Acidicapsa acidisoli: one gene and its partner. The protein of the gene in region 2 binds, or shares a complex with, the protein of the main gene of each other region. Links are inferred from orthologs where the notes say so. Each region holds a gene or a part of one and is shown on either strand. Other genes may lie near its edges.

Region 1 (3,540 bases), on a different replicon or contig from region 2:
GTCATTCACGTAACCGAACATCTCCTTGAGCGGAACAATCGCCTTCACCAGCTGCGAACCCGCCGCATGCTCCAGGCTTTCGATCCGTCCGCGCCGGGAGTTGATGTCGCCAATGATCGTGCCGACGAATTCCTCGGGCACCGTGACTTCGACTGCCATCACCGGCTCAAGAAGCACGGGGCTGGCTTTCTTCGCGGCTTCCTTGAAGGCCATCGAACCGGCAATCTTGTAAGCCATTTCGTTCGAATCGACATCGTGGTAACTTCCGTCATAGAGCGTCACCGTCACATCGACCACTGGATAACCGGCCAGGATTCCACCATCCAGAGCTTCACGAATGCCCTGGTCGATCGGCTTGATGAATTCCTTCGGAATCGATCCACCCTTGATATCGTTGATGAACTCGTAGCCTTTGCCCGGTTCGCTCGGCTTCAAGCGAATCTTGCAATGCCCGTAGTTGCCCGAACCGCCGGTCTGACGAATGTACTTGCCTTCCGCCTCGGATTCCTTGCGGATCGTCTCACGGAACGCAACCTTAGGCTCGCCAACATTGGCCTCAACCTTGTGCTCGCGCTTCATACGGTCGACCAGAATTTCGAGGTGAAGCTCGCCCATGCCGCTGATGATTGTCTGTCCCGAATCCTCGTCCGTCCGAACCTTGAAGGTCGGATCCTCGTCCGAAAGCTTGCCAAGCGCCAAGCCCATCTTCTCCTGATCGGCCTTGGTCTTCGGCTCGATGGCGACCGAAATAACAGGCTCAGGGAAGGTAATCGCCGAAAGGGCAATCGGAGACGATGGCGCGCAGAGCGTATCGCCTGTCTTCAACTCCTTGAGACCCACGCAAGCACAAATGTCGCCAGCCATGATCTCGGTGATGTCTTCACGCTTGTTCGCGTGCATTTTCACCAGACGACCCACGCGTTCCGTCTTACCCGTGCGCGGATTCAAAATGGTGTCACCAGTCTTCAACTGCCCCGAGTACACGCGGATGAAGCCCAGCTTGCCGAACGGGTCATTGATCAGCTTGAAGCCGAGAGCCGAAAACGGCTCGCTGTCGTCCGAGTGGCGAATAAACACTTCTTCCGGATTCGAAGGGTTGATGCCTTCGATCGGCGGGATATCGAGCGGACTGGGGAGATAGTCCACCACCGCGTCCAGCAGTGTCTGAATGCCCTTGTTCTTGAAGGCCGATCCGCACATGACCGGAAAAAGCTTCAGACCGAGGGTTGCCTTGCGTAGACCAGCCTTGAGCTGGGCCGAGGTCGGCATCTCGCCATCGAGAAACTGCACCAGAATCTCGTCGTCGGTTTCGGCGACCATCTCAACCAACTGCATGCGAAAGGCTTCCGCCTTCTTGAGCAGGCTGGCAGGAATCTCTTCGACCGAATACTTCGCACCCATGGTTTCGTCGTGCCACAGAATGGCCTTCATATCCATGAGATCGATTACGCCCTTGAAATTAGCTTCCGCGCCAATCGGAATCTGGATGGCAACCGCGCGGGCACCGAGACGCTTGCGGATAGACTCCATCACGATCTCGAAATCTGCGCCGTTCTTATCCATCTTGTTCACGAAGCAGATACGCGGAACGCGATACTTGTCACCCTGACGCCAGACAGTCTCAGTTTGCGGCTGCACGCCCGACACCGAGTCAAACAGCGCAACGGCGCCGTCGAGCACCCGCAGCGAACGCTCGACCTCTGCCGTGAAATCGACGTGGCCCGGAGTATCGATGATATTGATACGGATGTTATTCCAGGTGCATGTGGTTGCAGCGGAAGTGATGGTAATTCCGCGCTCCTGCTCCTGCTCCATGTAGTCCATGGTCGCCGTGCCCTCATGCACCTCTCCGATACGGTGCGTGATGCCCGTATAGAAGAGGATGCGCTCGGTGGCAGTCGTCTTTCCGGCGTCAATGTGCGCCATGATTCCGATGTTCCGGCAACGATTTAACGGTACTGTGCGAGCCACGGATATTCTTCCCTGCGGACACCTTGGTCCGCTGTTATTGGTACTACTTGATTCGCTGCGGCCGAGCCCGAAAGCGCCCCGCCCTGCTACTCTTCTATCTGCAACCGGCTATCGCAAATTACCAGCGATAGTGCGCAAAAGCCTTATTGGCTTCCGCCATGCGGTGCACATCTTCCTTCTTCTTCATTGCCGCGCCGCGACCATTCGCCGCGTCAAGCAGCTCATTGGTCAGCTTGTCAATCATTCCCTTTTCGCCACGGGCGCGCCCATAGGTAATGAGCCAGCGAATCGCCAGAGACGTTCGGCGCTCCGGGTTCACTTCGATCGGAACCTGATAGTTTGCGCCGCCGACACGACGAGACTTCACCTCAAGGAGCGGCTTGCAGTTCTCGACCGCGCGCTTGAAGAGCTTGAGGGCTTCGTCGCCGCCTCGCTGCTCCAGGTTCGTCATCGACGTGTAGAAAATACCCTGAGCAGTCGACTTCTTTCCGCCCCACATTAATGAGTTCACAAACTTGGTGACCAGCGTCGAACCGTAAACCGGATCGGGAGCTACTTCCCGCTTCGCAATGTGACCTTTTCTCGGCATTCCTTAAATCCTTTTGCGCTCTGCTCGAGCCGCGTCAAAACCTGAGACTACTTCTTACCCTTGCCTGCCGGTGCCGCGCCGCCCTTGCCGCGCTTGGCTCCGTACTTCGACCGGCTCTGCTTACGATTGGCCACACCGACCGAATCCAGCGTGCCGCGCACAACGTGATAGCGAACGCCCGGCAGATCCTTCACACGGCCGCCGCGAATGAGCACAATCGAATGCTCCTGCAGATTGTGGCCAATGCCAGGAATGTAAGTCGTAACCTCGATCCCATTCGTGAGGCGCACACGGGCAACCTTACGCAGGGCCGAGTTCGGCTTCTTGGGGGTTTGCGTGTAAACGCGCGTGCAAACTCCACGCCGCTGCGGCGAAGCTTGCAGCGCCGGAGAGGCCGTCTTGTACCGTGGCGCCGTGCGCCCCTTGCGAACCAGCTGATTAAATGTGGGCAAACCGCAACTCCTTGAAACCGAACCGTTCAAAACCACTGCCGGGCAACATTCATTGCAACCGGCGAAAATCCTGTCATCGGCAAGCGCACACAGCCATATGGCTTCCCCGCGTTTTAAGCGCCCGAACACGGAGCGCAACAATGCGGAAGCCCAGGTTAGCTGCTTCGCGTCTGCCCTCGTACCAATACCAGACGAAAACCCGGACGGTGACCGTACGCTTCCTTCGATTCCAGAAAGGTCGATTCCGTTTCCTAAGTTTCGGCCTGCATAATCCTCCAAGGTGGAGGGGGTCGCAGGCACCGTAGCGAAAAGTCCAGCCCGCACAAGAGACGAGCTACTTCAGGACTATTGGGTGGCCCGATTTACCTTATTGAGCCTTTACCCTGGCGGCTTCTCAACCATCGGCTTTACCGACTTGAGGGCCGCTCTGCAAGATTTCCGCTTACAACACGCGGTTAACCCCGCTCTTGTGGAACCTTCTTACAATACCAAGAACCGTGGCCAAGGTCAATGGTTGCTTCCTTTGGA
Region 2 (3,689 bases):
GGGTCCCGTGCGCGTTTTCATTGGACTACTACCTCCAGAGCGAGTCTTTCTAAAGCTTCAAGTGCGGGGCCGGTCGATGATTTCGTCAATGATGCCATATTCTTTGGCCTGATGCGCGGTCATGATGAAATCGCGCTCAACATCGCGTTCGATCCGGTCGAGGCTTTGGCCGGTGTGCTTGGCCATCAGCGTGTTGGTGATTTCGCGAATGCGGAGAATCTCGCGGGCATGAATGTCGATGTCCGTGGCCTGACCGCTCAACCCGCCCATCGAGGGCTGGTGAATAAGGATACGCGAGTTAGGCAAGGCAAACCGCTTGCCCTTGGTTCCCGCCAGAAGCAGGAAAGCGCCCATGCTGGCAGCCTGGCCGATGCAATAAGTCACGACGTTATTGCGGATAAATTGCATCGTGTCATAGATGGCAAGACCGGCTGTGATGGAGCCGCCGGGAGAGTTGATGTAGAGCTGGATGTCTTTTTCTGGGTCTTCGCCGGAGAGAAACAGCATTTGCGCAACGATAAGGTTGGCAATCTGATCGTCAATCGGTGTTCCTAGAAAGATGATGTTATCGCGGAGCAGACGGGAGTATATGTCGTAGGCGCGCTCGCCTCGGCTCGTCTGCTCGACCACCATGGGGACTAATGCCATTGCGCTATTCTCTCACTTTTTGCGCCGGGGCGCGGTGCTACCCCGCTCAAGATTATCTTTCCCGGCTAATTATTCAGTAACTTGCCGGTTCTTTCAAAAAGCCCCGCCCATATTTCCCGGGGGAGGAAGAAATCCCGCAGAACTAAGCTGCGGGAAGCCGGTTGTACAGCAGACTTGCTGTTTTTTCGCGCCGCAATTGTTCCCGGATTCTAGCGAGGCCACCATCTTCCGTCAAACGGGCACGAAGCGTCTCGACCGGCTCGCGCGATTGCAATGCGGCCATGTAGATCTCGTGATCGACCTCCTCGTCGGTCACAGCTATATCTTCTGTATCGGCGATTCGGTCGAGAATTAGCGAAGTCTTGACTTCGTTGACCGCAGAATCCCGCTGTGCGGCACGAAGGCGGGTAAAGTCCAGCTTGCGCATCATCTCCGTGTCCATACCTTGAGAGGCAAGGGCGCGCAGACCGCGGTCGAGGCGGGCATCCACCTGCTGCTGGACCAGGGATTCCGGTACGGGGAAGGCGAACTTCTCATTCAGCGCCGCGAAGAGAGCTTCGCGGACTTCCTGCTCGGAGCGGCGTTGCTTGGCGGCCAGCAAGTGTTCGCGGATACGCGTTTCGAGGGCGGCCAGGTTCTCGTAATCGCCCAGTTCGGTGGCGAACTCGTCGTTCAGTTCGGGAAGATTCCGCTTTTTGATCGCCTTGACTTCGACGGTGTAGGCGACGGTCTTGCCGGCAAGGTTGTTTTCGGTGTATTCGGCGGGGTAGGTCACTTCGACCTGCAACTCCTGGCCTACCTTGGAGCCGCGCAGCGCTTCGGTGAACGCCGTCAGCGTCTCTGCGCCTCCGATTTCGACCAGAGCATCCTGACCTGCCAGCGGCGGAGCGGTTTCGCCTTCGCCCACCTGCACCTGACCGTTGTAGCTGATCTGGGCCCAGTCTCCATCGACCAGAGGACGGTCCTCTTCAACCGGTTCGACCGTGGCGCGGGATTCGCGGAGCTGCTTCAGTTCCTGCTGGAATTCTTCTTCGGTGGCTTCGACGGTTGGTTTGGGAACGGTCACGTCCTGGTAGCCATCGAGAGAGAATGCGGGAACAACCTCAAAGACCGCAGTTCCGTCCAGGGCTTTGCCCTCTTCGAGGGTCAGGCCGGTCAACTGGGGCTGCGAAACTGGAACGATTCCGGCGGCTGCGATGGCGGCCTGGAAGCGTTCAGGCAGCAGGGACTCGACGACGTCCTTCTTGATCTGTTCGGCGAAACGGCGGCGCACGACGCTTTCCGGCACTTTTCCAGCGCGGAAGCCGGGAATCCTGGCGTGTCTCTTATACTCCTTCAACACGCGGGCAAAGGCTTTGTCCACTTCTTCGACGGGGGCTTCGATCTTGACTTCGCGGACACATTCAGGGTTCAGGACCGGGCCGTGGGTGTGTCCGTCGTGGCTGTGATCATGACCGTCGTGATCGTGGTGGGTGTGCTCGGTGTTTTCGCCTTCCGGGGACAGGAGGGAGGTTTCGGCGACGGATTGGGGGGTATTTTCGATTGTCTCTGCGGAGCTCAAAATTTTGCCTTCCAGATACTTGGGCCTCATTGCCTGCTGGGAACTGCCGGACGAAACAGCATTCAATCAGTCAGGTGCGAATCCTGACGACTGTTGCATGTCCGCGAAACGACGGCTGCGGGCAGAGGGCGTTCTAGATAATGGTAAGAGGGTTCGCCGGGACGGTCAAACCGGCGACCGGAGAATTGGCCCGGTCAGCGTAAATAGCCTATTCTTCCTCGGGCAGCGCAGGGCGGACGTAGCGGACGAAGCGTGGATGGGCAGCTCCGCAAAGCTTGTAGTTTTGGCGGGCTTCGCTCAGGCTCAACTCGCCGTTTACGGTGGACCGGACCTCAGAAGCGTCGTCGGAATCCTGGCCGTCGTCCTCCCACCAGCAAACCGGGCAAAGTTCCATGGAGTCAGGCAACGAAAGCGTACGCGCGCCACAGCAAAGACAGCGAAATGTAGCGGTAATCATCCTGCATAGAAAAGACGCAAAAACTCAGGACAGGACGACAGGAGGCTGCTCCGGTCTCGACGGGGGATTCGTCAAGGCCGGAGTGCACCGAGAAACTGGCCGGAATTCTCTTCGACGCAGTATTTTCTACGGTACGAAGACCTTCAGGCGAACATGCCATTGCGTGCTTTTGCCGGGAGCCAGGGTCACCATGCCGGTGTCCATGTTTCCCCACTCCTTGCCAAAAGGATCGCCGAAGTTGAACTGGTGTTCCACGGCGACAAAGTTTTTGGTTGGCGGTGCGTAGACTTGAATCGTCTTGATATTTGGTGTCAACCCTTCAATCTTGACCCCGTAATGGGCTGCCGGGTCGGTGATGGTGACCACGACCGGGCCGCCATTGTTTTCCAGATGGCTGAAGTTGTCGTCGAGGAACTGACCGCCGAGCGCCTTTCCGCCAGCAGCCTGGAAGTCATAGGCTGTTCCGGCGACCGGGACGATTTTGCCGGTGGGAAATACATTGTCGTAATTGTCGACGGCGGCCATGGCGCTGGCCGGGATCTGAATGTGGACCTGTTTGCGGTCGTTGCTGGGCAGGTTGAAGTACGGATGCCACGCGATGGCCACCGGTTCGGATTCGCTGCCGACGTTGTGGGCGACGATCGAGGCGTCGACACCGTCGGCGGTGAGAGTGACCTTGATAACCAGATCGCTCTTCGAGAGCCAGTGTCCGTTGAAATCGCCTCCATGAATGACGCCGGAGACGCTGCCGCCGTCCGCTGTCTGATTTACCTTGAGGTCTTCGACTTTGGTCTTCAGGATCAGGCCATGCATGGCGTGGCGCTCGGCTCCGGGCAGGGTGCCGCTGCTGTTGGCCGGCAAGGTGAGCGTGTGGCCGTGCCACTCTGTGGTGATCGTCTTGCCGTCTGCTGAGAGCTTGCCGCGAATGCGATTGGGATAGGGGAACAGGAATGCCGCACCGAGGCGGTAGGAGAGGTCGCCGTTGGGCGTGTCTTTGTCGTTCAAGATTGCGGCGGCCTGGTC

The links.
Region 1: the proteins of tig (region 2) and rpsG are in contact, whole or in part, in a crystal structure (PDB 3GTY), measured with the Thermotoga maritima proteins. The link is inferred for Acidicapsa acidisoli from one-to-one orthologs. Residues at the interface, in WP_004081061.1 of Thermotoga maritima: Glu122, Val124, Val129, Leu130, Tyr133, Glu188, Gly259, Ile262, Tyr263, Glu266, Ser270, Glu273, Gln274, Glu277, Arg308, Gln311, Ile312, Ser315, Tyr316, Glu325, Arg329, Arg336, Leu363, Phe366, Trp367, Arg373, Leu377, Arg381, Leu384, Glu387; in WP_004081843.1 of Thermotoga maritima: Lys34, Lys52, Lys55, Glu59, Arg62, Gln63, Glu66, Asn67, Lys69, Val71, Arg95, Ala109, Lys110, Lys111, Gly112, Arg113, Pro114, Glu117, Glu121, Ile124, Ala125, Tyr127, Asn128, Asn129, Thr130, Gly131, Lys135, Asp139, Arg142, Met143.

Annotation. Positions count from the first base shown.
Region 1 is NZ_JAGSYI010000003.1:924,997-928,536, forward strand. The notes cover bases 826-3,540. They hold rpsG (30S ribosomal protein S7), read right to left. Parts: upstream 2,561-3,540; coding sequence 2,090-2,560; downstream 826-2,089. Other genes in these bases: fusA (elongation factor G), read right to left, coding at 826-1,971; rpsL (30S ribosomal protein S12), read right to left, coding at 2,608-3,012. In the rest of the region: more of fusA, read right to left, coding at 1-825.
Region 2 is NZ_JAGSYI010000002.1:1,279,424-1,283,112, reverse strand. Bases 1-2,864 are described here. They hold tig (trigger factor), read right to left. Parts: upstream 2,210-2,864; coding sequence 791-2,209; downstream 1-790. Other genes in these bases: OHL23_RS15275 (aldose 1-epimerase), read right to left, coding at 2,793-2,864; OHL23_RS15280 (CPCC family cysteine-rich protein), read right to left, coding at 2,418-2,666; clpP (ATP-dependent Clp endopeptidase proteolytic subunit ClpP), read right to left, coding at 58-648; clpX (ATP-dependent Clp protease ATP-binding subunit ClpX), read right to left, coding at 1-21. In the rest of the region: more of OHL23_RS15275, read right to left, coding at 2,865-3,689. UniProt on the Bacillus subtilis protein: Involved in protein export. Acts as a chaperone by maintaining the newly synthesized protein in an open conformation. Functions as a peptidyl-prolyl cis-trans isomerase.